DNA from 4 places in the Sporosarcina sp. P3 genome. Region 1 is predicted to be linked to each of the others. Evidence: riboswitches for the same ligand, from Rfam matches in the RefSeq annotation. Region 1 holds a riboswitch; each other region holds the start of a gene.
The links. Region 1 has a riboswitch for S-adenosylmethionine ahead of CSV61_RS05210 (bifunctional homocysteine S-methyltransferase/methylenetetrahydrofolate reductase). Riboswitches for the same ligand answer to the same signal wherever they lie in the genome.

Region 1 (7,968 bases):
GTCGTAAAGTAACGGTTCGATCCCTGAAACGGCATGGCCATGAGAAACCTCAGGCATTTTGCGCGGTGCTTTATCTTTTACGACCTCACGTATTGCGCGAATATGATCAGGTGTTGTACCACAGCAACCGCCAACCATGTTTAACCAACCTTTTTCAGCGAAGCCTTCCAGTTTTTTCGATAGAGATTCAGGGGACTCATGATAATGTCCTTCTTCATCTGGCAATCCAGCGTTTGGATAACACGTGACATAACTCGTTGCTAAGTCAGATAATGAGCGCAAGTGGTCGGTCATGAATTCAGGACCTGTCGCACAATTCAAACCGACCGAAAGAGGGTGCACGTGTTCAATGGAAATATAAAACGCCTCAATACTTTGTCCTGCAAGTGTTGTACCCATCGGTTCGATCGTTCCTGAGATCATGATAGGAATTTCGCGTCCAAGCTCTTCAAACGCCTTTTTAATACCAATTGTTCCGGCCTTCACGTTCAACATATCCTGACTCGTTTCCATCAGTATTAAGTCACTGCCCGCTTCTATAAGCGCTTTAGCCTGCACATAAAAGTCGTTGGATAGTTCATCAAATGTAATGCCGCCTGTAACCGAAAGTGTCTTTGTCGTGGGGCCAATCGCACCTGCGACAAAACGTGGCCATTCCGGTGTGGAAAACTTTGCTGCACTCTTTTTCGCAATCTCTACAGACTTTGCATTAATTTCATCTGCCCGATGCCCGAGTGAAAATTCATTCAATACAAGGGGGGTACCACCAAATGTATTCGTACAAATGATATCTGCTCCAGCTTCTAAGTACTCATCGTGAATTTTCTCTAAAACATCCGGGCGTAACACACTCATGTATTCGTTACACCCATCGTATTCTTCTCCGCCAAAGTCTTCCGTTGAGAAATTTTCCGCTTGCAGCATCGTCCCCATCGCACCATCAATGATCAGGATTCGTTTATCTAGTTGCTCTTCAATAGGATGTCTCTGCATGTGTTAATTCCCTCTCTTTCTGCTGGTCTATTTCCTTAATGTGTTCATACAACTCTAATGTCATATCGTAACGAAGGAATGGTGTGATGAGATACAGCCCATTAAAATACTGAGCTGCTGTATCAATCAATTCTTTTGCGATTTCAAGACCCGTTTCGGTTGACTTTTCACGGTCATCTCCGCACTCACGCATTCTATCCAACACCTCTTCTGAAAGCTTGATACCGGGTACTTCGTGATGCAGGAACTCGGCATTTCGTATATTGGTTAGCGGCATGATTCCAATGAAGATCGGTGTGTCCAAATGTTTTGTTGCTTCATATACCTCGATAATCTTTTCTTTCGTATAAACCGGTTGCGTGATGAAATAGTCGGCACCCGCTTCAATTTTCTTCTCGAGTCGCTGTACGGCGCGATCGATTACACGTACGTTCGGATTGAAAGCTGCCGAAATAGAGAAGCTGGCTTTCTTGCGCAACGGTTTTCCGGAGAATGAAATTCCTTCATTTAACTTCTTGATTAATTGTAATAACTCCATGCTGGATACATCATAGACACTTGTGGCACCAGGGAAGTCGCCAACTTTTGTCGGATCGCCTGTTACAGCTAGGATATCGTGAATGCCTAATGCATCGAGTCCCATCAAATGTGATTGTAAGCCAATTAGATTATGATCGCGGCATGTCAAATGTACAAGTGGGCGGATATTATGTTGCATCTTAACGATTGAACCCATCGCCATGTTGCTAATGCGGGGAGAAGCAAGTGAATTGTCCGCCATTGTTATAGCGTCAACGCCTGCGTCATATAACACATTTGCCCCTTTGATATAACCTTCAGTTTCCAAGTGGCGTGGTGTATCTAGTTCTACAATCACCGTGCGCTCTGTTTTGGCTTTTTCGTGAAGGGGTTGATGTTTTACAGGCCTTGCTTCATGAATCACGATAGGCTTTGCCGGTTGCACAATCTTTTTTGTAATAGGTGCTAGCCGCGCTAACTGTGTTTTAGCTGCTTTAATATGCTTAGGCGTCGTTCCGCAACATCCGCCAATCAACCGAACGCCTTGATCACGAAGTAATACGGCAGCGCGTCCAAAGTATTCTGCTTCAGATTCATAGACAATACGTCCATCTTCTACATCCAAAAGACTGGCATTTGGATAGGCGGATAAAAATGCCTTGTCAGGTAATGTAACATTATCGAATGCTTGAATCGTGTGGTAAGGGCCTAAGCGACAGTTGACGCCTACGATATCTGCACCGAGAGACTCGAGTTGATGAAGTGCATCGTTTAATGAAAGCCCATTCTGTAAGACACCCGGATCATGCATAGAAACTTGTGCAATCAATGGAACGTCCGTGATTTTCTTTAACGTGGTCACAACAGACGATAACTCTTCAAAATCATAATACGTCTCTAATAGAAGTCCATCAGGGTCACCTGCTAATAAAGCATGGGCCTGTTCTAGTACGACTTTCTCTATTTCGTTTAATGTAGCATCGCTTTTACGTATGCCGCGTACGCCGCCAATTGTTCCAAGTACAAATTGCCCCCCAGGCGCTGCTGCACGCTTTGCAATTTGAATGGCCGCTTTATTGAATTCTGTTACATGACTTTCTAAGCCATAGCGAGCTAATTTGTTCGCATTCGCACTGTAAGTGTTTGTCTGGATTATATCTGCGCCGGCTGCGATATAGTCTTGGTGAATTTGCTCTATAATTTCAGGCTTTTCTACGTTTAGTTCTTCATAACAGTAATCAATTCCGTAAGAATATAAAATAGTCCCCATTGCACCGTCTGCCGTTAAGACATTTGTTTGTAGCTTCTCTAGCAATGACATAATCCCATCTCCCCTTTGCTTTTTCTAATCAAAAAAAGCCTTCAAGTATAGTAGAAGGCTTTGTAATCTCAATGACTAGTTCCCTCTCATCTTTTCAGAGTGTCAATTTGACAGACTGCTGGAAGTAGCACCTTGCCTAAATGGCTGGTTGCTGAAGCGTCGACGGGCCAGTCCCTTAGCTTCTCTTGATAAGATTTGTTTCTTATTCAATTATTTTGATTATTCTAACCACATCATAGCCGCTTTGTTGGATATCGTCAAGTGAATGTTTGGTGAAGTTCCGTGTGCAGAGTTAGAGCGTAGAGAAATTGCGGCATATATGCTAAAATCAAAGAAACAACTCGAAAAGGTGAGGAACTATGCGATTCTTTAAATACTCATTTCCGATCGCTGTTCTTGTAGGTACACTTGCTTGGATTATGTTAGGTAACAGTTATGAAGAAGTTGCTTATGATATGCGTGTGTACATTACAATCGCAGCTGCTATATTTAGTGGTTTACTCTCAAGCGTTTTATTTCGTAAAGAAAAAGAAGAACAGATTGATGAGAAAAAATAGGCTGTCAGCGTTGCGCTGCAGTCTTTTTTTTATTCATTTTTATTAGTTAACTTAAAAATAAATAGTGTTGACATACGGTGTGTTAACCATTAATATTTTTAAGGTAACTAATATAAAAAGAGGTGACATAATGGCAACAGCAACAGAGAGACGACCGGTAAGTAGATTCAGTGCCTTAACTATTGTATACAGCGGGATGTTTGCATCTTTAATGATGATTGGAGCGAATATTACATCCTTCGTGCCGTTTTTAGTAGTTGGTGGTGTACCGATCACTTTGCAAACGTTTTTCGCCATCTTATCAGGACTATTACTGGGTAGTCGTCTAGGTGCATTATCTATGACAGTATATATGTTAATAGGACTAGCAGGCGCACCGGTTTTCGCTAAGTTTTCAGGCGGCTTCGGTCAAATTTTAAGTCCGACGTTTGGCTTTATTCTTACTTTCATCCTAATTGCCTATGTAGCGGGAAAGATTGTGGAGCGAAATCAGACCCTACCTGCTTTTATTACCGCAGCGCTAGTCGCCACAGCAATCAACTACATACTAGGTACAAGTTGGATGTATTTTGCGTACAAGATGTGGGCGGCTGCACCCGACGTATTTACTTATAAGATCGCATGGCTATGGATGATGCCCCCACTGCCGAAAGATCTAATTTTAGCCGTGCTGTCAGGCATATTTGCGTTCAGAATATCCAAACACTTGAAAGTGAGGCGTGCACTATAATGTATTACCAACAACTGGCCACTAAAGTACTGGAAGGACATGTGTTAACTGACGAGGAATCACTCGCTATATTAAACAGCCCAGATGAAGATTTGCTATTATTGCTACACGCGACGTACTCGATTCGATCGCATTACTTCGGAAATAAAGTAAAGTTGAATATGATCATTAATACGAAATCAGGACTATGTCCGGAGAACTGTGGTTATTGCGCCCAGTCCATCATTTCAAAAGCACCTGTCGAAAAGTACGCGATGATGAAATCAGAAGAGATACTTGAAGGTGCGGAGCGTGCGGCTGCCAATAAAGCAGGCACCTATTGCATCGTCGCAAGTGGACGGGGGCCGCGTGACAGTGAACTAGACATAGTCATTGACTCTGTTAAGCAAATTAAAGAAAAGCACAAAGGAATGACGGTATGTGCTTGCCTAGGAATTTTAAAGCCAGGACAAGCAACTCGTTTGAAAGAGGCAGGAGTAGATCGTTACAATCACAACATAAACACATCTGCAGAACATCACGAAAGTATAACCACATCCCATACATATGACGATCGTGTACACACTGTAGGACTTGCCAAAGAAGCGGGCATATCTCCTTGTTCAGGCGTCATCGTCGGTATGCGGGAAACAAAGCAAGACATTATCTCTATGGCGCGTAGCCTACGCGAACTGGACGCAGACTCCATACCTGTAAATTTCCTACATGCAGTTGATGGAACGCCATTAGAAGGAACATCAGAACTAGACCCACGCTACTGTCTAAAAGTTTTGTGTTTATTCCGCTACATCAATCCTAGCAAAGAGATCCGCATCTCAGGTGGACGTGAAGTGAACCTAAGAAGCCTGCAACCATTAGGCCTTTACGCCGCAAATTCCATCTTCATCGGTGACTACCTCACAACAGCCGGTCAAGAAAACGATCAAGATCAAAAAATGCTTGAAGACATGGGCTTCGTAGTCGACCTCGAGCCGTTGCGCAAAGAACCTATTACTATATAAATAAAAAACGAATCAATAGTTGTAGACAGTGACTGAAGACAATCCGCTATAAGGATCTGTTCTTCAGTCTTTTGTTATTCATTCAGTATTCTATTCAGGAAGATGGCGATGGTTGACGGTAAGTAGAAAGCATTCATCTTATTTTTTGTCTGATGACTAATTGAATAATTAATAGCCTGATGTGACAACCTAGCAATAGGTTTCCTTTTAACATAATAAGGTATACATACAAACAAATGAATTGCATCCCGCCTAATTTCTGCGATACAATCAAGTCAAAGATAGTCAAAGTCAACTAGATGAGCGAGCGAAAAGAGGTGACGAGATGCGTAACATTTCTGACATTATAGAAGGATATTTGAAGTCGATTATAGAAGAGGAAGATAGCGCTTCTATTGAAATCAAACGAAATGAGATTGCCGAAAAGTTCCAATGCGTACCATCACAGATTAATTACGTGATCAAAACTCGGTTTACCGTCGAGAGAGGCTATGCTGTTGAGTCTAAGCGAGGAGGCGGAGGCTACATTCGGATTTACAGGGTGCGTACCAACTCCCGCAAAGACTTACTTGAACAGGCGTTAGAAATTTTAGAGAATGAAGCATCATCTACTATGGCGGAAGATGTCATTATCCGTTTAATTGAAGAAGAAGTCATTACAGAACGTGAAGCTAAACTGATGCTTGCTGCAGTAGGCCGGGCTACTTTGCGTTATATGTTACCTGAGCGGGATGCGTTACGTTCGCGTATTCTTCGCGCTATGTTAGTTACATTAATTTATGAAGAGATAGAATGAGGTGAATTTCAATGCTTTGTGAAAACTGCAAAGAACGACCAGCTACTGTAGTGTTTAAACAAGAAACATCAAATGATGTAATAGAGCGTCATTTATGTGATAAATGTGCATTTTACTCACAAACATTTTCTTTCAGTCCGGATCAAGAACCGTTATCAATACAACAATTTTTAGCACATTGGTTGGGTGGTTCAGAGTTATTTCCGGAACAAAAAGCTGATGAAAGATTACCGGATGGTCCGAAGTGTCCGAGCTGCGGGTTGACCTTCCATCGTTTCCTCGATATCGGGAAGTTTGGTTGTGCGGTATGTTATGAAACATTCAAGGGGCAGCTGCCAAGAGTGTTTGCCAAACTGCATAATGGGCATACCCAACACCGTGGAAAGATCCCCGTATCACTTAATGAACGTTTTGCTTTAAAGAGGAAGCTTGAAGATATCCGTACGAAAATGCAGGAAGCTGTAGAAAACGAACGTTTTGAGGAAGCGGCAACTTTACGTGATGAGGCCAACCAAGTGAAACAGCAACTGTCCGATGGAGGTGATGATCAACATGTCATTTGAAAAATTCATCAAACAGGAACTGACAGGTTGGATGGTGGCGGAAGGTGAGCATGCTGACATCGTCTTGTCCACAAGAATCAGACTAGCTCGCAACTTACAGGATTATCCATTCCCTATAAGTGCCACGCAAGAAGATGCAAACGACGTAAGCAAGGCATTGAACCAAGCGGTCGAGACGATGCAGGATGATCACTTTACGAGTATTACAATGGAAGATTTATCACCGCTTGAACGGCAAATTTTAGTTGAGAAGCATTTAGTCAGTCCACAGTTGATCAATCCTAAAAAACACGGATCCGTTTTGCTGTCAGAAGACGAAACGATTAGTATTATGGTGAATGAAGAAGACCATATTCGCATTCAATGTATTTATCCAGGCTTTCAAATAGATCAGGCATATGAACAGGCTGATCAAGTAGATAGCGAACTTGAAGTGAATTTGAACTATGCTTTCGATGAAACATTTGGCTATTTGACAAGTTGTCCATCCAACACCGGTACGGGAATGCGCGCGTCAGTCATGATGCATTTACCGGCACTAACTATCACGAAGCAAATCGAAAGAATAATACCTGCGATATCCAGACTTGGAATGGTCGTGCGTGGAAGTTATGGAGAGGGCAGTGAAGCGCTAGGTAACATTTATCAGATTTCTAATCAAATCACACTCGGCAAATCAGAAGAGGAAATCTTGAAAGATTTAGAGAGTATTTCAAAACGCCTGATTGCACACGAAAAGAAGTCACGTGAATTATTATTGGCTAAGTCGGAAGTTCACTTGGAAAATAGATTATTCAGGTCACTCGGTACACTGACCCATTCGCGAATCTTGCCGTCAGCCGAAGCGGCAAAATGTTTGTCTGACGTCCGTTTGGGTATAGATTTAGGTATCATTGAAAATATTGATATGACAATTTTGAATGAATTGATGATTTTCATGCAACCAGGTTTTCTGCAACAATATGCGAAAGAAGAATTAACATCTGATGAACGAGATATCCTTCGTGCACAATTATTCCGGGATCGTCTAGGAATAGAGCGATCTGCCGCACCAGAAAAAGATAATGATTCGTTATGAGCAAAGCTTTTGCAAGAAAGTCTTATAGCATTTATAATTAATCAAAGATAGTCAAAGTCAATATGCGGATTAGGTTGTATCGCGAACTGACATGAATATATATAGTTATATGAAACAAAGCATTGATGTGTTATTTTGCATAACATAGAATATAGTCCACTGAAGAAGGAAGAGGGGAATGAATATGATGTTTAATCGATTTACACAACGTGCACAAAAAGTTTTGCAATTGGCTCAAGAAGAGGCTATTCGTTTAAAGCATGAATCTATTGGTACTGAGCATATTCTGCTTGGTTTGATTCGAGAAGGTGGCGGCATCGCAGCAAAAGCTCTTGAAGCAATAAGTGTGAATGCAGATACTATTGAACGAGAAGTAGAAATTCTAGTAGGTGTAGGTTCTAAAGATGTGG
Region 2 (7,968 bases), on a different contig from region 1:
TTGGGTAAACTAATCGTTTTTGATACAAGGGTATATATAGTAAATGATAGTGTAATGGAATTTCTCACCGAACTCTTTGCTTTCTCATCCACTGTGTAGCAACAAATTTCTCTCCGAGTTCTATAGGTGCGCCGCCGTGTAGCGTTAAGTCATTCAACAATGGGTCCGTATAGAAATATTCAAAGTAGACAGCCATTCCCTTTTGTGGTGTGATCGACAGTTTCAGATGGGGGAAGTACGTCTCGCCACCTTGTTCGACGTCATTCAGATACATGACAAGCGTGCTAATTCGATTGTTAGTAACATGGCTTGCTGCGGAGAAGAAGTCATGATGTGCTTTATATTCTTGCCCAGGTAAGTAATGCAGAACTTGGAGTCTTTCACCATGTTCGATTGGAATACTCATAACTGCCTCAATTCGTTTTTCGATCCGTAAGGCAATCAAGTTATCAGGTTCTTCAATAAACATACCACTGCTTGTTCTAATTTCGTTTTCTGCATGAGTTATGCCTATTTTAGAACGTTTCATTTTATCTGTAGAAAGCCGAATCAGTTCGTCACATTCTTCGTCGCTTAACATATTGCCTAATACAACGACTAATGGTTCTTCGACTTTCGCAATAATTTCGATTTCACGGTCTGTCATGATTTTCTTTCCTGTATGGGTAAATATAGTTTGTTCTTTATTTTCCGCTATCAACTTCGAACACCTCTTTTATGGTTTGATTTTTATTAATCAAATACAGAGTAACGTGATGAGTGTACAGCCAATATCGGACTTCTTTTGAGTTTTACACTTCCTCTTTGGGATTGCGTTCAATATATTTTAGCATGCTAGATTAGTTGACGTATATTCAGAATGTAGTGAAAAAGGTAGTGATATATAACTATTTTTTACTTTTAATTATCTTTATCATATATACCTGCGCAGTATGGTTAATTATGTATTGATTGCAGTTCCATACATTCGTTAGAACGTATCCGTATAGTAAACTGTAGTCATCCCGATAGCTCCAATTTTAAATTGGTGAGGAAAGCCAACTCTTATGACATAGTTCAAGAGCTTGATTTCTATAAATCTGACGGAAATCCTTTGCGGCCGCAATGGACTTCTAATTGTGCGGATATGCTATTATTTTTAGATGGCAACGACCTGTTCTTTTATAGACAATCATAAAAGAAGGCACCTGCACGAGAAGTCGACATGACTGCATAAACCATCATCAAAACTTCTCACACAGATACCTCTGTCATATCAAGATACATCTATTTGTTTTAGTGGATCCTTTGCTGGTCCCGCAATCACTTTCCCTGTGCCGTCGAATATAGAGCCATGGCAAGGGCAATCCCATGTTTCATCGCCATCATTCCATTTCACTTCGCAACCTAAATGAGTACAAGTCAGATTGACGTAGTGAATGTCTCCAGTGTGGTCTCTATACATACCGGAAGCTTCTTCGTTTATTTCAAATCGTTTGGCTTCACCTTTTGATAGTTGCTTTGCTTGCTCTAAAATTGAAGGTTGATCTTCCTTCTCTTCTTTTTTAGGCAAATCCCGTTGAGGACTGAGGAATTCCGCATATGAATTTTCTTTGCCTTCGATCAAGTCGCAAATCAATTGTGCAGCTGTACCGGCGACTGCTAATCCCCACTTATTATAGCCAGTCATGACGAACATTTTATCGTTGCCTTCTTCTATCGGTCCTATGAATGGACGTCTATCAGGTGTTACCATATCATGTTCTGACCAATAAGCGAGCATTTTGGTCAGACCGAATTCCGCTTTTGTAAATTGGCGAATCGCTTCGTAATGATCGATAGTGGAGCTTTTATTCCCTGTTCGATGTGTATTGCCTCCAACGATCAAGATAGGCTGGTCTCCATCATAGGCTCCACGAAATGTCCGTCTAGGTTCGTCTTGGCCAATATACACCCCTGTACCAAATGGTTGATCGCTCTCAAATGCAGTTAAATGTGAAGACATGGGTTCCATAGTATTGGAATAAAATGAGTGAGGATCTTCCACTGGGAATAGTGTAGCGAGTACGACTTGTTTACATGTGATTTTATATGGTGTATTGGTTGTAAGTACTAAGTAATCATCGTGCTCTTCCTTGTCCATATAGCGTGTATGTTGAATAATCTTTCCGCCAAGTTCTTCAATGGCTTTCAATAAGCCGTGGATGAATTTCACAGGTTGGAATTGTGCTTGCTTCCGCATGACAAGAGCTGAACTCACATCGAAATCAATGGGGATGGAATTGGTCATACCGCCATCAATACCAATTTCATCATAGGCTTGTGCTTCGGCTTTCAAGCTTTCGGTATGGCTTCCGTCTTGCGTGAAAACGTAGGCGTCTTCTTCAGTAAAATCACAGTCTATGTTGTGTTCTTTACTAATGGATTCAATGAGTTTACGACCTTCTTCATTTGCATCGTAAAATTTTCTGGCTACATCTAATCCATCGCGTTGCAACATTTCGTGGTAAATCAGCTGATGCTGTGAAGAAAGTTTCGCTGTGGTGCCACCTGTACTACCAGCACTAAAGTCACGTGCTTCGACAATAGCAACCGATCGCCCGGCTTTGGCAAGCAGATACGCAGTAAGTGCACCTGAAATCCCTCCTCCAATAACAGCTGTGTCGACTTCCAGATCTTTCGAGAGTTTTGCATAGTGAACCGGACCTGCTTCAGTTTTCCAAAACGATTGTTGGGATCCTTCTAATCTACTCATTTTTACGACCTCCTATTTTAAACTATTCTTACTCTTTTTCTTCCTTTAAATAGGGAATATAAACATTTTAGCTAGTTCTATTCAAAAGTTAGGCGTCTACATAGAGTACGAGGCGAAGAAAGGTAGTATGAAAGAAAAAATACCTGTGAGCAAAAGCACGATGATCGAAACAATCAGGACAAGTTTTAAACACAGTTTGGAACATTGCATATTTCAGTATGGCGGTGTTGGAACAGTATATTAACAAATAAGCCTCTTGGGATAATCTCCAAGAGGCTCGTTTTAATATCGTAGGAATACTAATCCATTCTATCTAGATAACACTTTCCACTTCAACACACCCTGAGAAAAATGTTGCTCCACCGCCCATGTCAGCAATTCGGTCTGGTGTTAATGCGTTCACAAGGTGTTTTTGACCTGAACTATCTCCCAAAATCCCTTGACTGACAACAACTCCGGGAAGGACTTGCTCACCGACAGAGACAGTAAATATACATTCTCCGCGCTCGTTCCATATACGAACAGTCGATTTATCTGCAATTCCTCGGCTTTCTGCGTCGTGCTGATTGATGAACAATCTAGGTGCTTTTTCAAGTTGGATATGTTTTTCATTGTTCGAAAAAATCGTGTTCATAAAGTTATGGTTAATTGCAGGCACATACAGTAAAGGATAATCGGAATCTTGAACAATCGGAATATACGTAGGCAGGGCTGGTAATCCTGCTGCTTTCATTTGTTCTGAATACAACTCAATTTTTCCGCTCGGCGTTTTTAAATGGTTCAATAGATCGCCTGTCCCACTCGCTTTTATATAGCGTTGCTCCTTTAATGCAGCATACGATACTTCGGATAAGTGAGGATTGGACAAATCGCTTAATGCTTGGTCGATCATTTCGGCATCCTCGTCCTGGAAGGGTTGCTCGTCAAAATCCATTGCTTGAGCCAACAACCTGAAAACGTCTGGGTTGGATTTACTGTCCCCGTATGTTTCGATGACAGGTTCTTGTAAATGGATGTAGTGATGCCAGAAAGACGCATAAAAGTCCGTATTTTCAAAAGCGGATGTCGCAGGCAGTACAATGTCCGCAAACAAGGCAGTATCCGTCAAAAACAAGTCATGGACAACTGTAAACAAATCCTCGCGTGCTAAGCCATCTTGGACCTTATTGGCATCCGGTGCGACAACAGCGGGGTTGCTATTATAGACATACAACGAGCGAATCGGTTGTTGTTCCTTCAGTAATGCTTGCCCTAATAAATTCATATTAAATTTACGCGTAGGCTTTTTCTGAAGTTCAGGCCGTTCCAGTGCAGCAATATTATGCGTCAAATAGTCGGAATTTGATTTGACCGCACCTCCACCCTTTAATTCCCACTGACCTGTCAAAGCAGGCAAGCAAGAGATGGTTCGAACTATCATGCCACCATTATCATGATGCTGCAACCCATTGCCGATGCGAATCATGGAAGGAGAAATATCCCCATACATCCGTGCCAATTTATAAATATCTTCTTCGGGCACGCCTGTAATGGTGGAAACCATTTGTGGATTGTAGTACTTCACATGTTCACCGAGCGCTTCATGGCCGATTGTATACTTTTCTAAAAATTCTTGATGAACTAGTTTTTCTTTATAAAGAACATGCATGATTCCAAGAGCAAGCGCTCCGTCAGTTCCAGGTAAAATAGGAATGAACCAATCCGCCATGCGACCGGTTTGGTTTTTATGGACGTCAATGACAATAGTTTTCGCACCATTTTTTTTCGCCTTTTGCGCGATCATAGTTTGGTGCATATTGGTGCTGACAGCATTGATGCCCCAGAATATAAATAGTTTCGTTTCCGTCATCTCTTCTGGATCCGTTCCATAACGCCCGCCCATCGTGTAATTGTAACCGGCTTCGCCAGCAACTGAGCAAATCGTCCGGTCCAGTTGACTCGAACCAAGACGGTTGAAGAAACGACGATCCATCCCTTTAGAACTGAGTTTTCCCATATTTGCATAGAAGCTATAAGGAAGAATCGCTTCTGGACCTTCTTCAGTTATTATTTTTTTCCATTCATTTGTGATAGTTGTAATGGCTTCTTCCCAACTGATTGGAACGAATTGTCCATCGCCTTTTTTTCCAATGCGTTTCAGAGGGGTAGTCAACCGATTTTTATCATAAATCCGTTCAGCCATATGCCGAACTTTGTTGCATATACTTCCTTTTGTGACTGGATGTTCAGGATCACCTTCAATTTTAACGATTTTCCCGTCTTCTTTATGAATCAGCAATCCACATTGGTCTGGACAATCAAGAGAACAAACCGAAGGAACGATACCATTTTTTACATCAATATACGATTGCATTACAAAAATCCTTTCCAGCGAAATAATTTTACCATTTCAAGTTCACTTTGAAGTTTCCTAGTCCATTAATTATTAAAACAGAGAACTTCTATTAAATGTAAAAGAAAGCGTGTGTTGAAATGTAAATCGACTTAAACAAGTAGTTTATAGTAGGTAGTATACCATATTACAGACTGTAAATTTAGAAAGTTCCGATAACCTGTTGACTTTATATCAATTATTATGTACAGTAATTTCATTGGTTTAGTTTTAATAAAATTCTATCAATTATATATTATTTTCTATCGAGAGAAGTTGAGGGACTGGCCCTATGAAACTTCGGCAACATAATTGTGCCAAATCCAGCAAGCGTAGCTTGAGAGATAGAAAGAGCAAAGCATATTTATATTGCGTGAGCGATGATTGCCAAAGACTCTTTCTGTTTTTACAGGAAGGTCTTTTTATTTTATTAAAATAATATAAAATACATCAGCAGGAATGGAGAGTGTGGATATGTTGGAGAAAATAGGAATAACAAAAAACTTAGGATGGGGTTTCTTCGGTGTTATGTTGTTCATGATGGGAGATGGGATTGAAGCGGGGTGGTTAAGTCCTTTCTTAATTGAAAGTGGATTAACCATTCAACAATCAGCTGCTATATTCACAGTTTATGGTATCTCAATTGCACTATCTTCTTGGTTTTCGGGTGTCTGCGTAGATGTATTTGGTCCTAAACGTACAATGGCAATCGGCTTAGCCGTCTATATTATCGGTACGGCAGGGTTTATTACATATGGTTTTTCAACGATGAATTATCCGGTTATGCTTTTGACCTATTTCATAAAAGGTTTTGGCTATCCGCTATTTGCTTATTCTTTTTTAACATGGGTTATTTATAAGACACCACAAAGTAAATTGAGTTCAGCCGTTGGTTGGTTCTGGTTCGTTTTTTGTGCGGGAATGATGGTGCTTGGCGCTTGGTATTCAAGTTTTGCAATCCAACATCTCGGTTATATCAATACGATGTGGACATCAATTTTCTGGGTATGTCTTGGTGCTGTTTTAGCTTTAGTGATTAATAAAGACAAGTTTGAAAAGAAAAAACTTGCCAATAAAAAAGAAGCAGTCAAAGAATTACTGAAAGGGATCACGATTTTGAAGTCGAACCCGAGGGTTGCCGCAGGTGGGGTTGTTCGCGTGATCAATAGCTTAAGTGTTTATGGATTCCCGGTGTTCTTACCCATGCATATGGCGCAACATGGTATTGAAACAACAGCTTGGCTGCAGTTGTGGGGAACATTTTTCTTAGGAAATATCATTTTTAATTTAGTCTTCGGCTTCATTGGAGATAAATTTGGTTGGAAAAACACAATCATTTGGTTTGGTGGAGTCGGTTGTGCGATATTCACGCCACTATTGTTTTATATACCGGTCATTACAAATGGTAGCATTGTGATGACGAGTATTGTTGGATTCATTTGGGGAGGTTTAGTAGCAGGTTACGTTCCGATTGGCGCACTAGTACCTTCTGTTGCAGGCGAAGATAAAGGCGCAGCGATGTCCGTGTTGAATTTTTCCGCGGGTCTATCGACATTCGTAGCGCCAGCGATTGCCTTAGCGTTTATCGGGCTTGTTGGACCAGAAGGGGTTGTGTGGATTTTTAGTGCACTTTACTTAGTGAGTGCGATTATTGTTAAATTTATTCGTATACCGGAAGAAGAGAGTGGGAAGGTACAGGAGGAAACTTTGCTAGTTACCACGTGAAAATGTTTGTGCTAGGTGGTGATTGACAAAGTTATAGATAGATGAAATGATCACAATCAATTAAGAAATAAGATGTCTTTTACCTAGATGATAGGATATGAAGCTAATTCTAATAAATACTTGTTATTACTAGATGAAACGTGAGAAAAAACGGTAGTATGGTACAAGAGATGTCCAATCAATAAGAAGTTAAAGAATTGTTTGGATGGTTGCCAACTTTCTTCAAAAGAGTAGATACATTGTTCATTTTGGAGGAGGTTGGGTACCGGTCTACTAAGTGAGTGATTTTGAACACGCGCATATATAAAAAGGGGATGTTAGCAATGGTTGAAAAGAATTTTGAAAAAGCGGCATTTGCAGGCGGATGCTTCTGGTGCATGGTGAAACCGTTTAAAGAATGGCCAGGCGTCCAAGATATCGTATCAGGGTATATGGGCGGGCACCTGGATAATCCGACGTATGAAGATGTGAAAAAAGGTACATCCGGTCATGTTGAAGTGGTTGAAATTACTTTTGATCCTGCCTTATTCCCATACGAGAAATTGCTCGAAGTCTTCTGGCAACAAATCGATCCGACAGACGCAGAAGGTCAATTTCACGACCGCGGCTCATCTTACACAACCGCCATTTTTTATTACACAGATGCGCAACGGAAAATTGCCGAGAAATCGAAAGCTGATCTAGCTGCAAGTGGCATTTTTACAAAGCCTATCGTTACAACAATCCGCCCTGCAGAAACTTTCTATCGGGCAGAAGAATACCATCAAGACTATTACATAAAAGAAAAGGAACATTACTCAGACAACCGTACACGTTCAGGGCGTGATGAATTCATTGCCAAGCACTGGAGAAAGTAATAGGCATGATAAAATGGGCGAGCGTTTGCATAAAACGCTGCCCTTATTTTATTTGAAGTAGAGATTAATACAAAGTACTCGTGTTCCATTCAACTCTGAATTCAAAAGACGACACTACTTTAATATTTATGAAAGCATAGTCCACAGTACTTTTTCATGTGCACGGTAACTGCTTTTTACTTCTTGATGAAGAACTCATCTTTTTAGTAAGTTCCTCTTATAACTATCTAATCAATTAATGTGTACATCATCGAAGTTCATTTGATAGTAAGTACCGGTGA
Region 3 (7,968 bases), on a different contig from region 1:
GTTCTGCGCGTCCACCTATATTCATGAGGCAACCACAGTCCGCTCCAATTAAATAATCTGCCTCTGTCGCCATAGCACTATTGACCTTCTCATCTACCATCTGTTCAGAGATATCTCCCATCTTAACGGAGAATGTTCCGCCAAATCCGCAGCAATTATGTGCATTGGGTAAAGGGATCATTTCGAGTCCTTCCACTTGATTCAATAATTTTCTCGGTTCTTCGCTAACGCCTAGTAATCTCGTCATGTGGCAAGAGGGATGATACGTCGCTTTTCCTATCAATTTCGCCCCTACGTTTTCCACTTGCAATACATTCACAAGAAACTGAGTGAACTCATATGTTTTATCTGCCAGCTCTTGTGCTCTAGGTAACCAATTGGGATCATCTTTGAATACTTCCGGATACAATTTAAACATAGTGGCACAAGATCCTGACGGTGTGACAACATACTCCGCCCCTTCAAATGTCTTTATCATATTCCTCATTGCCGATTTTGAATTTTCTACGTAACCACTGTTATAAGCCGGCTGTCCACAGCACACTTGTCCTTTTGGAAACGATAATTCACAGCCTTGTCTTTCTAATATTTCCACCATGTCTTTGCCGGCATCCGCATAGAACATGTCTACCAAACAAGTTATAAATAGGCTTACTTTCATTCCTCTTCACCCCTTCACAGCGATATACCATATAGTCAGCAGCGCATCGGATTTTTACCTAGCGTACTACATTAATCAATCAATTGACAGAATATTCATCCTGTCTTAAATAAAAAAATCACTCAGCTAAAAGTGAGTGATTTTTGTATTTAATAGTGTTTAATAAATTAGCCGTCACTACTTCATGCGTTTTCTTCGTTTTCATTTGCTTATATTTCATATCGCTCACTCCGCGCTACCACATATTAAACGCGTTTTCTCCAGTTGTAGCAGGTTTCTTTTACGCTCTTTACCATCTCGATAGCCTGACAATTCTCCACTCTTCGCTACTACACGGTGACAAGGCACCAAGATCAATAGGGGATTCTTGCCTATCGCAGATGCTACAGCACGAACAGCAGATGCTTTCCCCATTCGTTCTGCAATTTCTGAATAGGTTACGACCTTACCGTAGGGTATCTGTTGTAGCACTTCCCAAACTTGCAATTGGAATGGTGTCCCTTTTAGATCCACTGGCACCGCAGAAAAACTAATAGCCTTACCTGAAAGATACTCTTTGACCTGACCTCTATAGACCTCAAGCTTCATTTCATCTTCCTTTAACCCTTCAGTTTCGAATCGCTTTGACCAAACCTTTAATTGTTCCACACTATTTTCTGCTAATCCCACGTAGCAAAGTCCTTTTTCTGTAGCGGCAAGCGTTACTGTCCATTCTTCATATTCAAATCGTGTCCAATAAACCAGTGTATCCACTCTCCTTTATCCGAATAACTTTAAACCAACAGCACCGAGAATAATGAGCGATAAAAAGAAAAGACGTTTAACGCTAGCAGATTCTTTGAAAATCAAAATCCCCATCAATACAGCTCCCGCTGCTCCAAACCCTGTCCATACCGCATACGCTGTACTCATTTGAATTTCACGCATAGCAAGAGACAAGAAGACGAAGCCGAATCCAAATATTCCGACAATGAGCAACAATCTCTTAATAGACCGTTTCTGTAAATAGTAATTGATACTTACCACACCAAAAATCTCACCGAGACTGGCAATAGCCAAATACACCCAAGCCATCGTCAGCCACCTCCTTTTGTATCTACTTGTTCATCTGTAGTCAACTTGATACCGACGACCCCGCTGACAATTAATCCAATAAAAGTCAGCGTAACCCATGTGAAATCTGCTTGAAAGATGAATATATCCACCAAAAGGATTGCCGCGGCACCCGATCCGGTAAAGACTGCATATACCGTACCTGAAGGTAATTTTTCGCATGCTTTAATAATAAAATAAAAACTCAATACAATCGCCACACCTGTTCCAGTCCATTGAATTGCGGTTTCAGAGTAACGCAGACCAACTACCCAGAAAATTTCTATAACTGCCGCTAGGGCAACATAACTCCAAGCCAAAATAAAAATCTCCTTTCTTTCATGAATAGCACCTATAAGTATAGCAAAAAGTCATCCGATCACGATAAAAGGAAGCTTGCTTCTAGTATATCCGCATGGTAGAATAAATCCATCAACAGTTTTTTCTATATTAAGAATATTCTTATCGAGAGAGACGGAGGGATAGGCCCAGCGATGTCTCAGCAACCAGCCTCAGGCACGGTGCTAATTCCAATGGTGACACCACCTTGAAGATGAGAATGCTGTATACACTTGTAAGTTCGAGGGCCTATTCGAAAAGAAGAGGTTCTTTTTTATTTTGCTGGGGGGATGGATATTCATGACAAACAATGGATTAGAAACCAGATTAGTACAACTAGGGAACCGCAGTGACAGGAAAACCGGAGCAGTTAATACGCCTATTTACTTGTCTACAGCGTATCACCATGAAGGTCTAGGAAAATCTACGGGGTATGATTACACACGAACAAAAAATCCTACGCGTTCGATCTTAGAGGATGGAATCGCAAACTTGGAATCTGGTGATCAAGGATTTGCGTGCAGTTCTGGAATGGCAGCCATCCAACTAATTTTATCCTTATTTAAGACAGGTTCAGAGCTACTGGCACCTGAAGACTTATATGGCGGCACGTATCGTTTATTTAATCAATACGAAGAGACCTACAATGTGAAGACACGTTATCTATCGTTTGATGATGTTTCAGAAGTCGAGCAAGCAATTACTGATCGCACAAAAGCGATCTTCTTGGAAACGCCCACAAACCCATTAATGCAAAACATAGCAATTGGGACGTATGCAGAATTGGCCAAAAAGCATGACTTATTATTAATTGTCGATAATACATTCTTAACGCCTTATTTCCAACGACCTATTGAAGAAGGCGCAGATATCGTCATTCATAGCGCAACAAAATATATCGGTGGACATAATGATGTACTAGCAGGTCTAGTCGTCGCAAAGGGTGAAGAGTTATGCGAACGCCTATTTACTAACCATAATGCGATTGGCGCTACATTATCCCCTCTTGATTCCTGGCTGGTTGTCCGCGGTTTGAAAACATTGCATTTACGCATGAAACAGCATGACGTCAATGCGAAAGCAATGGTATCTTACTTAGAACAAGAGTCTCTCATTGCCGACGTACTCTACGCCGGGATCGGTGGCATGTTATCTTTCCGAGTGCAGAATAGCGAATGGATAGGACCATTCCTTGAAAACCTGAACCTCATTTCATTTGCTGAAAGTTTAGGCGGCGTGGAAAGCTTTATCACGTATCCGACTACGCAAACGCATATGGATATTCCTTTAGAAGAACGCAATCGCCGTGGAGTGGATGATCGTTTGCTACGTTTCTCTGTTGGTGTAGAAGATGTAGATGATTTGATTGCTGATGTAAAACAAGCTCTTTATGCTGCAAAAGAAATAGTAGAAGGCGTAAAAACTCAATAATAATAAACCGCACAACTCGAACCGTCAGTTACACTATGGCAGTTCGAGTTTTTGCAGGTAAAGAAAAGATGCTAAATCCTTCAATAGTTAGATGTTAAAGTATATACTGAAAAAGAACATACATTTATTATTGGAGGCGAGATTGTTGAATCGTTTAGAAAATAAAGTAGCAGTAGTAACTGGCGCCGGGTCTGGAATTGGACGAGAAATTGCTGAGCTCTATGCCCGTGAAGGTGCGAAGCTTATCATCGCAGATATGAATATGGAAGGTGCAGAAGAGACTGTCCAGACGATTAAAAATGCTGGCGGTCAAGCGCTGGCAGTTAAGACCAATGTCACGGTGGAAGAAGATGTACAAAGAATGATTGATACAGCAGTGGAGCAATTCGGCACACTGGATATTCTAGTGAACAATGCCGGTATTATGGACAATATGTACGCTGCAGCTACAGTTACAGATGAGATATGGGACAAAGTATTAGCGATCAACACAACAGGTGTCATGCGTGCAACTCGTAAAGCATTAACTATCTTCGAAGAGAAAAAAACAGGCGTGATCGTCAACATGGCTTCTATCTCAGCGGTGACAGGTGGTCGAGGTGGTCTGGCTTACACCGCATCAAAACACGCGGTGGCAGGGATGACAAAAAGTGTCGCTTCTCAATACGGTCCCTTAAACATCCGCTGTAATGCAATTGCACCAGCACAAATCCCAACTAATATTACAAACAGCCTAACTCAACCAGATGAATTCGGCATGAAACAAGCTCTAAGAGGCGTAAATATGATGAGCCGTCCTGGAACAAAGGAAGAGATCGCAAACATTGCACTATTCCTTGCCTCAGACGAATCCTCCTATGTTAATGGTGTCATTATGGAAGCTGATAATGGTTGGTCTGCCTATTAAGGCTTACTCTCTTATAGAAGTAGGGCTTGGAAACATTCAAATAATTTTCATATAAAAAGCATCCAAATTAATTTGGATGCTTTTCTTTCTTACTGAGTTGTATGCCATTTTTTCTTTTCGCTTGCATAGACGACCGCTGCCGGTGCTGCGATAAACGCAAGTGCCACCATTCCGGAGAACATGCCTGTCAGTTCTTTACTTCCAAAGGAAAATCCAGCTGCTACACCTAATGCAATCCCTGCTAATACCGCCAACATAACAATTTTATACATGTTAGACCCCCGACCTTTCATTTGTAAGAAGCGATCGTCTCGCCGATTTACTTGTTACTTTTAGCATACTCTCATTGAGAACCTTTTTCAAGTACAATTGAGAATCTTTTTCAGCGTCTATGAAAATGTATTGATATTGTATGTCATGAGCAGTATTTTAATGTTTAGAAAACATGAAAAAACCGTCAAGGCTTACTTACACCCCGACGGTCGAAATAATTATTATTTTTCTAGAAGTTTTAGTGATTCACGATTAAATGCTGGTATATCGTCAGGTGTACGGCTTGTTACAAGTTGGTTCTGACAAACTACGACTTCTTTGTCTGCGTATTTTGCACCTGCATATTCCATATCTACACGGATGGACGTGTACCCTATTGCATCGCGCCCTTCAAGCGCTTTTGCTGTAATGAGCAATTGTGGACCATGACAAATTGCGAATACAGGTTTTTTTGCGTCCATAAATTCTTTGACGAATTTCACGAAACGATCATCTGCACGTAAAATGTCTGGTGAAAATCCGCCCGGAATAAACAATGCGTCGTAATCCGATGATTTAGCGTCATCAATTGCTTTATCAATTCCCACTTTTGTATTTTCTTTCATACCTGTTACTTCTGTTCCTGCTTCCGCGCCAATCACTTCTACTTCGTGTCCAGCTTCCTTATACGCGGCAGCCGGTTTCATATATTCTGAGTCCTCAAACATATCACCAAGTACTGTTGCAATTTTAGCCATAATGCTTACCACTCCTTATGTGATGTTCTGTAAATACTATTCCACATTATAAAGAGTCTAAACATCATCACTCGTGATCTAGTTATCCTATAATTGGTTATTGGATATATTTGTTGCTAAGTGGAGTTCTTTCCTACCTGTATAATTTTGTATACAATAGGGTTACTATATAATACGGTGCTACATGTAGACAAGAGCCTCTTAAAAAGATGAATAGGAATGTATTAAAGCCGTAAATACTAAATAAAGGTGTTGAATGCTATTGGGAGTACACCAATACTTTAAAAGCTTATCTGATTTAGAACTAATTATTCGTTGTCCTGGAAAGTTCAAATTTCAGGAGCATTCTGTAGCTAGCCATTCATTTAAAGTGACAAAAATCGCTCAGTTCCTCGGAACAGTTGAAGAGGAATCTGGGCAGAAAGTAGATTGGAAAAGCCTATATGAAAAGGCGTTGAACCATGATTACGCAGAACTATTTACAGGGGATATTAAGACACCTGTAAAGTACGCTTCGAAAGAATTGAAGAAGCTATTCGGTGAAGTAGAAGAGGAAATGACAAGAAAGTTTATAGAAAAAGAATTTCCTACTGAGTTTCAAGCTATATACTTGGAGCGATTGAAAGAAGGTAAGGATGAAACATTAGAGGGGCGCATTTTATCCGTTGCTGATAAAGTTGATTTGCTGTACGAATCATTTGGCGAGATCCAAAAAGATAATCCAGAGCCTTTGTTTATAGAAATCTACGAAGAAGCATTAAGAACCATACTGATATATCAAGATATGAACTGTGTAGAATACTTTCTAAAACAAATTCTTACAGATATGCTCAGTGAACGATTCACTGAGCATGATGAGTTAACCGGCATTACAGCACGGATAATCGAAGAACTAGGCGATTAAAAGACATTTACAAGCGAATGTATACACGCTTTGACCAGCGCAAACCGACATTCATCTCCCGCTTACCCGTGAGACTATGTTCGATTCATTCTTTGAAGCATGAGTCTGCTGTCGGAAGTGAGATGGACTCCAGCTTACATTCACTTGTTGGGCAACACCATATTGCGTATCGGAAACAGATGTAATAGGGCTCGAAATCACTCCCTTTTAAACACAGCCGGCGAGAACTATAAACCCTTCATTTTATATCATCACGGCAGGGGTTTTTTCACTAGAAAAATATTCCGACAATAACCAGTATAGCAATAATAATACCACCAATTTGTCCAATGACTGCAGATGAAACGATTGGTTTCTTTTGAAATATGTCAATTAGCTCCATATCTTCACGAAGCTGTTTTACCTCTTTACGAAGCTCATTCACTTGCAGATTCAACGTGCTAATTTCCTGTGCCTGTTTTGTAACCAATTGTTGTTTTTCTGAGTTGTTTTCATGTTGCTCCATACATGATCACTCCTATCTTTTCATTTCTATACGCTTTAACATACGTTTTAGTTTCAAAAAACAGAAGAACTTTCCATTGCATTTCCGCTTACACAGGTGTAAGATAAATCTACAAGCTGTATTGTTCGTATGACATTAAGTTTTAACCTTTAAGCTGTAAAAGGGAGTTTATTACGAAACGGAAATGGCATGCTGGATTCCTTTTTAGCAATCCAGACATACAGGAACGTTTTCCGCAAACACCCACTTTGAGGAGTGGTGGTTTAAAACTTTCTATGACTAAGTACGGCAAACACGGCTTACATAAACAGAGAAAAAACCTTCCATCTTGTATGGGAGGTTTTTTGTTTTGTATGTGTGATCTTTCACAACTCAACCATGATTAAACTTTTAGAACATAAAAGCAGTGAGTCGACGCTTCAAGCCGACTCACTGCGAACAAAAAATCTTAAGCTACATTTCGACATGCTTCTGCACATTTGCGACATGCTTCTGCACACTGCTTGCAATGATCATGATCGTGTTTGTCACATTCTTCTGCACACTGCTCACAAATTTCCGCACATAGTTGCAAAATTTTATCTGTAAATGGACTTTGTCGAGTAATCGCCTGGATTGCATAAGAACAAATGTCTGCACATTCTCGGTCAAGTCGAATACAGTCTGCCATCATACGAACGTCTTCCTCTTTTAGACAAGCGTCAAAACAATGATTACATGCCTTTACACAGTCTTCTAATACCGCTAATACATCTGCATATTTCTGATTCATTTAATCGCCTCCAAAAGTATTTTTCTTACTCTTCCCTCCATTACTGATCTTAAACCAACAGAATTATTTCCTTATTCATTGAAAGCACTTTCATTTCTCCGTTATACTGAATTGTAATTTACAAAATAGAAAAAATGAGGTGTTTGAAATGAAACTATTTAAATGGACAGGTCCATTAGAAGAAGCTGGTAACTTACCAGAAGAAGCGCGTGCGTCATTAATGAATAACGATGAAGAAGTGCTTGTGCTACAAGAAGCGGAAACGACTACTCTCGACAACGCAGTCGAATATGATATTTTGGATCAAAGCGGAGATTTACCTTCTGGTCGTTTTGCTGTATTAAACA
Region 4 (7,968 bases), on a different contig from region 1:
GATCGCAGAAGCGGCGGGTGCAACATATTGGTTGCCTCCGAAAGATGCAGAAGAGGCAGTATTTGAATATGCAGCGTTAGAAGGTGATACATGTATTCAGATAGGTGATACGAAAATTGATATTCAAGCACTTTATTCGCCAGGACATACCATTGGTTCGACTTCATTTATCGTCGATGAGAGCTATTTAATGACAGGTGATATTCTGTTTATTGATTCGATTGGACGTCCAGATTTAGCGGGTTTAGCGGAGGATTGGGTAAGTGATTTACGCGAGTCTTTATATAGTCGCTACAAAAAAATATCAGAGGACTTAATCGTCTTGCCAGCTCACTTTATGGTAATAGATGAGTTGAATGAAGATGGTAGCGTGGCAGAGAAGCTTAGCGTATTGTATGAAACAAATCATGGCTTGAATATTCAAGATGAAAAAGAGTTTAGAGAATTAGTTACTGATAACTTGCCACCACAGCCAAACGCTTATCAGGAAATTCGCCAGATGAATATGGGGAAGATCCAGCCTGACGTGGAAACGCAACGCGAGATGGAGATTGGTCCGAATCGCTGTGCGGTACGGTAAATAGTTAGTTAAATGGATAATGAACACTAAAACCCAAATTAAAAGGAGAAGATATATATGAATACAACAACATTTTTAGACGCTAAAGGCTTGGCATGCCCAATGCCGATCGTACGTGCAAAGAAAGCCATGAAAGACTTGCAAGCAGGGGACATTCTTGAAATCCATACAACAGACAAAGGTTCAGTGTCCGATCTGACTGCATGGGCGGCTTCTGGTAATCATGAAATAAAAGATCAACAACAAGAGTCAGATGTCTTTAAATTCTGGATCCAAAAAGGATAAACTAAGGGTAGAGGGAATGGTTATCTCCCTCTTTCATCAGGAAGAAGGGAGAACATCATGACGATTCCATTTATTATTACAATCTTTCTCATTGGCTTCGTTGGCTCATTCCTTTCGGGTATGATGGGAATTGGCGGTGCAATTGTCAAATATCCAATGTTGTTATTTATTCCTGCGTTACTTGGCTTTGCTGCGTTTACACCACATGAAGTATCTGGAATTACTGCAGTTGAAGTGTTTTTTGCATCACTTTCAGGAGTATTCGCGTATAGAAAGAGTAACTTAATATTGAAACCACTTGTCCTCTATATGGGAATCAGTGTATTAGTCGGCAGTGTGATCGGCGGCGCTGGTTCTAGTATGCTAGCAGAAGCGACGGTTAACATCATCTATGGTATTTTAGCCGTTATGGCGGCAATTATGATGTTCATTCCTAAAAAGGGTCTCGACGATCAGCCGATTGATGAAATTACATTTAATCGCTTCATCGCTTCCAGTGCGGCCTTTATCGTCGGTTTGGCAGCTGGAATTGTCGGAGCTGGCGGTGCATTCATTATGGTGCCGATTATGCTCGTGATACTAAAGATACCGACACGCGTTACGATCGCTACGTCCCTTGCAATTACGCTATTGTCATCTGTGGGCTCGGCATCAGGCAAGCTCCTAACAGGTCAAGTACCTTATGGACCGGCGCTCGTCATGATTGTCGCAAGCATCATTGCAGCGCCGATCGGTGTAAAAGTCAGTCGTAAAGTAAACACCAAAGTATTACAAAGCATTCTAGCCATACTCATCATGGCCTCCGCCGTGAAAATCTGGTGGGACATATTCTAACCAAATAGGATCGTCAGCACATCGTTCACTAAACGTGTTGCTGGCGATTTTTTGGTGAAATCATAAGTGGAAACATCAGGGAACTCACTTCAGCACTTGCGGCTGGCTGTCGTTTAGTAAATGAGGGAGTCTTTACATAATGCTATCATTCGAGATCAACAAAACCTTCCTAGTCCAAGCTCTAGACGATAGAAATAACACCGCTTTCTAAAGATTCTATTAATAAACCCTTGCAATAGACTAGGAATAGCCGTATACTATTTTTCAACGATGGAAAACGAATAGACACACTCTTATCAAGAGCGGCGGAGGGATTAGGCCCTGTGATGCCCGGCAACCGGCGAAAGCAAAGGTGCTACTTCCTACAAACTCTCGGCAGTTTGGAAGATAAGGGGGGAATGAGCGAAAGCAGAGCCCTCTTCTTATTATGGAAGATGGGCTTTTTCTATATAGTGAATCACACCCACGTGTTCCTTGTCTAGTCCTAAAGAAAAGATATTCGAGGCGTCTCGGTGTTCCATCAATACATGAAAAAGGGGAATGGATATGACGAATTTACAGCCAGAAACGATACTATTACACGGAGGGCAAAAACCGGATCCGGAAACAGGTTCACGGGCTTTACCGATTCATCGTACGACTTCTTATGTATTCAGAGACACAGAACACGCACAAAATCTATTTGGCTTGAAAGAAGCAGGCAATATCTACACACGAATTACCAACCCGACAGTAGCTGTCTTTGAAGAGCGTGTCGCACAGCTAGAAGGCGGAACGGCAGCAGTTGCATTGTCTTCGGGTATGGCGGCCATTGCATTCTCTATTCTCAATATTGCTGGAACAGGTGATGAAATCGTTGCAGCGAGCAATCTTTACGGAGGTACATACAATTTATTCGCTGTGACATTACCGCGCTATGGCATCACAGTGAAATTTGTTGACGCATCTGATCCGAAAAACTTTGAAGCAGCCATTACGGATAAAACGAAAGCATTGTTTGCAGAAACAATCGGTAACCCGAGCTTGCAAGTCCTTGACGTGGAAGCTATTGCGAACATTGCACATGAAAATGGAATTCCGTTGCTCGTAGACAATACATTCCCTTCTCCTTATGGGTCAAATCCAATCGAATACGGAGCGGATGTAGTCATTCACTCGGCGACGAAATGGATTGGCGGACACGGTACGACTATCGGTGGTGTGGCAGTGGACGCGGGGAAATTCGATTGGACACAAGGTAAGTTCCCTGGCTTTACAGAGCCGGATGAATCATATCATGGCTTACGTTACGGAATCGACACGGCTGCTGCAGCTTTCGCAACGAAACTGCGCGTGCAATTGCTAAGAGACTTTGGCCCATGCCTGTCACCGGACAGTGCATTCAACTTGTTGCAAGGTTTAGAAACACTTCATTTACGTGTACCACGCCATAATGAAAACGCACAAAAAGTCGCGGCATTCCTGCAGGATCATCCAGCAGTTGAATGGGTAACCTATACGGGTCTAGACGATCATCCAACAGCGGAATTGGCCAACAAACATTTAAAAAACGGGTATGGCTCAATTATCGTTTTCGGTATCAAAGGTGGACGCGATGCTGGGAGACAGGTGATCGACAATGTCGAAATTTGGTCTCATGTAGCAAACGTAGGAGATGCCAAGTCATTAATCATACATCCGGCATCTACTACTCATCAGCAGCTGTCTGTGGAAGACTTGAAAAACTCAGGCGTTAGCGAAGAGCTGATCCGCTTGTCAGTAGGGTTGGAGTCAGTAGACGATATGATCGCAGATTTGAAACAAGCAATCGAAAAAGCTGTCAACTAATACAAAAAATGAACACTACGCATGTGCGCAGTGTTCATTTTTTATTTTCGTTTGATTTTTCTTCGCTCTTCCTTTAAAGATTTGAAAAGCGAGGTGATCATCATAATCAGTATGATGGAGAATGGTAAGGCGGCTATGATAATGACGTTTTGAAGTGCATCCAAACCACCAACATATAATAGAATAATCGCGATGGAGGACTGAATGACGCCCCAGACGATTTTCAAGTTATTAGGTGGAGTCAATGAACCATATGACGACTGCATACCTAGTACGAATGTAGCCGAATCCGCTGACGTAATGAAGAATGAAGTAATCAGCAAAATTGCGACAACTGAAATGACGAATGACCAAGGTAATCCACTGAACATCTCAAAAATTGTCAACTCTGTTGCAGTAGAGGCTAAATCGATAATACCTTGCTTTTGTGTTTCAATAGCTGTTGTACCAAACGCTGAGAACCAAATTGCACTCAATACAGTCGGTACGACGAGCACACCGATCATGAATTCGCGAATTGTTCTTCCTTTTGAAACACGGGCAATGAACATACCGACAAATGGTGACCAAGCTATCCACCAAGACCAGTAGAATAGTGTCCAGTCATTCAACCATGAACGATTTTCAGGTGTAAGTGGTGCTGTGCGGAAACTCATACGAATGAGGTTTTCTAAATATCCGCCAATAGAATCAGTGAACATATTGAAAATCAGCAATGTTGGACCGAGTGCAATGATAAAGACCAACAAAGTAAGAGCTAATACCATATTGGTATTGGATAAAATACGAATCCCTTTTCCAAGGCCGCTCCAAGCGGATAGTAAGAATAATACAGTCACGATCGCAATAATAATAAACTGAGACCAGAAACCGATTGGAACACCGAATAAGTAATTCAATCCAGCATTAATCTGGACCGCTCCAAATCCGAGTGACGTGGCGACACCGAAAACAGTAGCGAAAACTGCAAAGACGTCAATTACGGTTCCGAGTTTGCCATCTACGCGATCACCGAAAATCGGGCGAAGTGTGGAGGAGATTAAACCAGGCTGGTTTTTGCGGAACTGGAAGTATGCCAGGGCTAAAGCTGTCATACCATATATAGCCCAAGCGTGGAAGCCCCAATGGAAAAATGTTGAACGCATCGCTTCTTTATACGCTTCTTTTGTTCCAACAGGTGCAGTAGCTGAACTTACCGCATAATGTGAGAGAGGTTCCGCAGCTCCATAGAACACGAGTCCAATTCCCATACCTGCGGAAAATAGCATGGCGAGCCAAGAAAACATGGAAAACTGTGGCCTGTCACTATCTTTCCCCAATCGAATCCTGCCGAGCGGACTGAATATCAAATAGACTGAAATGAAGAATAGCATAGAAACTGTCAGTAAGTAATACCAGCCGAATGAATCTGAAATGAGATTCCTTATATTGAGCGTGATCGCCTCAAAGTGTTCAGGAGCGATTACACCATAACCGACTGCCAATACGACAGCTACTAATGTAATATAAAATGTTGATGAAACTTTTCTCATAGGTCCTCCTTATGTAAATGTAGTTTGTGAAATGAACTAAGTAAATAATCAAAGTCGTAGAATAAAATTGCACACATACACTTTAAAATACCCTTTTAATCATTCGTGTAAACGCTTGGAACATGACAATGTGTTGACAATGTCATCAGAAGTGAAAATAAAAAAGACGAGAAAATTCCTTCTCGTCCAATATGTAAGTTGGTTTCGTAGTGCAATTCATCTACTCGCATAGAATGCTCAGCCCGTACTTGTGACAGTATACATGAAACGTAGGGGTAATTTCCAGCCAGAGGAACGATTTCCTTTCATACAACAAGAACTGTGGCCATGTTATACTATAGAAACAAATGAAATGAGGAGGGAATTTTTCATGCAATATTCACAACCTAAGATGCTACAGCTCGTAAAGCATAGCCCAGAGTTAAACAGACGATTGAAAGAAATTATGAAAGAGCATGAGCTAGAGAAAAGCTTTGCATTGAAAGCACTTTACCATGCAGAAGTGAAAGACGGCGGAGTCTATCAGCGGGATTATCAGGAGCTGTAAGCATCCATTCATGTATATAGCGCACGATGTACTGGATGTTTGACGGAAAAATCGTAGCAGGTGGGACGCCGGATGAATTATTCAAAGGCTCTTATTTCTATATGACGTTGGTCAAACGTCCTCTTTTGTTCTAGAGCTAGTTGGATGAAAATCTTACAGCGCATTCAGCGGAAGTGTGGATTGCTATATGAACGGCCGAGATAACTTCTATATATACACACAAAAAGAGTAGCCAAAATTGGCTGCTCTTTTTGAGTGTGATAAATGAAAAACGAATGATTGTGTTTGACGTCGGTGCCTTCTCCACCGAAAATTACGAAGGATTAAACGGTTGATTACCTTCAGTTTGCTTGTTTTTCTTCGAATTGGCATTCTTTTTCTTCGCCGCATCGTTCTGTCCAATCACGTCAAAATCGTCAGGACTTAAATCATATCCAAAACCATATTCCTCGCGCATGTTCTCAGTATTCTTGTTGTTCTTCTTGTTGTTCTTGTTCTTCTCATTGTTAGGCATATTCGCCACCTCCATGACAAGAGTGTGGCATTCTGATTGAAGATTATACATCAGTTATGAGCGGTTGTGACGGTTTATAGAGCGGTTGGATGTGTTCTATGAGCGCTTGTGTGGCACGATAGAGCGGTTGTCGAAGTTCTATGAGCACTTGTGGATTTTTAAGAGCGGTTGAAGCAGTTTAATGAGCGCAAATGAATTCATTCGAAAACTTCTTAAGAATTTCTTCATATTTATCCTCAGTCTTTGTTAAGAGTGGGGTGATAGAATGAAGTTATTAGTGAGACGGGGTGACGTACATGGCAGAATTTACAGTGCTTGTGGCGGATGACGATAAGGAAATTCGCGAGGGAATTGAAATTTATTTGAAAAATGAAGGGTATCGTGTACTGAAAGCGAAAGATGGTCAAGAAGCGCTAGAGCTACTGGCGTTGAATGAAATCCATTTATTGATTTTAGATATTATGATGCCGAATATGGATGGGATCACCGCAACATTCAAAATACGGGAAATGCAAAACATTCCCATTATCATGTTGAGTGCGAAAGTGGAAGACTCGGATAAAATTCATGGTTTGTCGGTAGGTGCAGACGACTATGTGACGAAGCCATTCCATCCGCTGGAGTTGATGGCTCGAGTGAAGTCGCAACTCCGTCGGTACGTGCAGCTCGGAACATATGAAGGCCAAAAAGTCATTGAAGTCAATGGCCTAGTTTTGAATGAAGAAGAGAAGGAGCTGACAGTGGATGGGACACCGGTTCGGTTAACGCCAATTGAATTCAAAATTACGGAGTTACTGATGAAACATCCGGGACGTGTATTTTCAATTAACGAAATATATGAACGCGTGTGGAATGAACAGGCATATAACGCAGAAAATATCGTAGCAGTGCATATACGAAAAATACGAGAGAAAATTGAAGCGGATCCGAAAAATCCGCGGTATGTGAAGGTGGTGTGGGGCGTTGGCTATAAAATCGAAAAATAGAAACGGCTTGGTTGGGTCACTTATAGCTATTACGCTAGCGCTGGGAAGTCTGGTATATTGTGCCTCATTTACGGTCGACCTGTTCGTGGAGGGGTGGGAAAGATTAAGTATGGCCACCGATTACTTTAGACGAATTATACAAGGGGGAGCCGTGTGATGAATAAAAATATAAAACTGGCCATCTGGTCCGCACTTGTGACACTGGTATTGATCGCATTGCCGTCCATTATTCATTATGCACCGCAACTTGTTGGTAAGTCATTTACCGACCAAGAAGATTTTACCTACAGAATGGAACAAGTATATGATAATCTGTCGGCTACCGTACTGAATCCAGTCGACTTGAAAAAAGCGGAGAAGGAATTAACGGTCTCGCGAGATGAAATTGAAGAATACCGACAGCGATACGGTACGCTTTCTGAACAGCTCGATAATATCCAGCAACAATATGCAGAACGAATTGCAGAAGCGAAAAGTGAGAAAAATGAAACGGTATTATTGGCTCTAGTCAAGGAGCGAAATACGAAACTAGAAGATATCCAAAAGAACTTTGAAAGCGATCAGTATGTGGAAGATAAAATCCGTTCGGAAAAAGCAAAAGCTTTAGCGCGTCAGATTAAAGAAACTGAAAATAATCGGCAAACGAATATTCCCATTGCCTATGATCTCGTGAATGTTGAAACGGGTGAACGATTTACTCGAGGAGATGTTGAGGTTACGTCACTTTTCCAACAACAATTTACGGATGCGACAGGATATTTTAAGGCGAACTCGGCTGTGTATGACAATGGATACTCTGACTATTCCTTGGAACAACAATCGATGTTCACAGATGACGATGTGGAAGGCATTAGCAACCCTCC

Region 2: it holds a riboswitch for S-adenosylmethionine, as region 1 does, so the genes downstream of both, CSV61_RS15515 (MFS transporter) here and CSV61_RS05210 (bifunctional homocysteine S-methyltransferase/methylenetetrahydrofolate reductase) in region 1, are expected to answer to the same signal.
Region 3: it holds a riboswitch for S-adenosylmethionine, as region 1 does, so the genes downstream of both, CSV61_RS14605 (methionine biosynthesis PLP-dependent protein) here and CSV61_RS05210 (bifunctional homocysteine S-methyltransferase/methylenetetrahydrofolate reductase) in region 1, are expected to answer to the same signal.
Region 4: it holds a riboswitch for S-adenosylmethionine, as region 1 does, so the genes downstream of both, CSV61_RS10450 (O-acetylhomoserine aminocarboxypropyltransferase/cysteine synthase family protein) here and CSV61_RS05210 (bifunctional homocysteine S-methyltransferase/methylenetetrahydrofolate reductase) in region 1, are expected to answer to the same signal.

What each region holds. Positions count from the first base shown of each region.
Region 1 is NZ_PDZE01000003.1:171,384-179,351, reverse strand. Features, by position in the region: gene metH (methionine synthase) at 1-993, opposite strand, end outside; gene CSV61_RS05210 (bifunctional homocysteine S-methyltransferase/methylenetetrahydrofolate reductase) at 974-2,833, opposite strand; SAM riboswitch class I at 2,917-3,028, opposite strand; gene CSV61_RS05205 (hypothetical protein) at 3,193-3,390, shown strand; gene CSV61_RS05200 (biotin transporter BioY) at 3,521-4,120, shown strand; gene bioB (biotin synthase BioB) at 4,120-5,121, shown strand; gene CSV61_RS05190 (CtsR family transcriptional regulator) at 5,447-5,917, shown strand; gene CSV61_RS05185 (UvrB/UvrC motif-containing protein) at 5,929-6,480, shown strand; gene mcsB (protein-arginine kinase McsB) at 6,470-7,558, shown strand; gene CSV61_RS05175 (ATP-dependent Clp protease ATP-binding subunit) at 7,743-7,968, shown strand, end outside.
Region 2 is NZ_PDZE01000017.1:35,318-43,285, reverse strand. Features, by position in the region: gene CSV61_RS15530 (2OG-Fe(II) oxygenase) at 65-646, opposite strand; gene CSV61_RS15525 (FAD-dependent oxidoreductase) at 1,256-2,734, opposite strand; gene CSV61_RS15520 (molybdopterin-dependent oxidoreductase) at 3,048-5,087, opposite strand; SAM riboswitch class I at 5,366-5,456, shown strand; gene CSV61_RS15515 (MFS transporter) at 5,580-6,830, shown strand; gene msrA (peptide-methionine (S)-S-oxide reductase MsrA) at 7,154-7,687, shown strand.
Region 3 is NZ_PDZE01000014.1:59,082-67,049, reverse strand. Features, by position in the region: gene CSV61_RS14625 ((Fe-S)-binding protein) at 1-661, opposite strand, end outside; gene CSV61_RS14620 (methylated-DNA--[protein]-cysteine S-methyltransferase) at 887-1,414, opposite strand; gene CSV61_RS14615 (DMT family transporter) at 1,421-1,735, opposite strand; gene CSV61_RS14610 (DMT family transporter) at 1,738-2,073, opposite strand; SAM riboswitch class I at 2,213-2,313, shown strand; gene CSV61_RS14605 (methionine biosynthesis PLP-dependent protein) at 2,393-3,523, shown strand; gene CSV61_RS14600 (glucose 1-dehydrogenase) at 3,669-4,430, shown strand; gene CSV61_RS14595 (hypothetical protein) at 4,520-4,702, opposite strand; gene CSV61_RS14590 (type 1 glutamine amidotransferase domain-containing protein) at 4,925-5,440, opposite strand; gene CSV61_RS14585 (YfbR-like 5'-deoxynucleotidase) at 5,703-6,344, shown strand; gene CSV61_RS14580 (hypothetical protein) at 6,616-6,849, opposite strand; RNA gene ssrS (6S RNA) at 6,960-7,154, shown strand; gene CSV61_RS14570 (four-helix bundle copper-binding protein) at 7,298-7,621, opposite strand; gene CSV61_RS14565 (antibiotic biosynthesis monooxygenase family protein) at 7,770-7,968, shown strand, end outside.
Region 4 is NZ_PDZE01000007.1:91,106-99,073, reverse strand. Features, by position in the region: gene CSV61_RS10465 (MBL fold metallo-hydrolase) at 1-580, shown strand, start outside; gene CSV61_RS10460 (sulfurtransferase TusA family protein) at 638-865, shown strand; gene CSV61_RS10455 (sulfite exporter TauE/SafE family protein) at 923-1,699, shown strand; SAM riboswitch class I at 1,990-2,093, shown strand; gene CSV61_RS10450 (O-acetylhomoserine aminocarboxypropyltransferase/cysteine synthase family protein) at 2,246-3,526, shown strand; gene CSV61_RS10445 (glycine betaine uptake BCCT transporter) at 3,568-5,058, opposite strand; gene CSV61_RS16935 (hypothetical protein) at 5,429-5,605, shown strand; gene CSV61_RS10435 (hypothetical protein) at 5,919-6,119, opposite strand; gene CSV61_RS10430 (response regulator transcription factor) at 6,416-7,105, shown strand; gene CSV61_RS10420 (sensor histidine kinase) at 7,262-7,968, shown strand, end outside.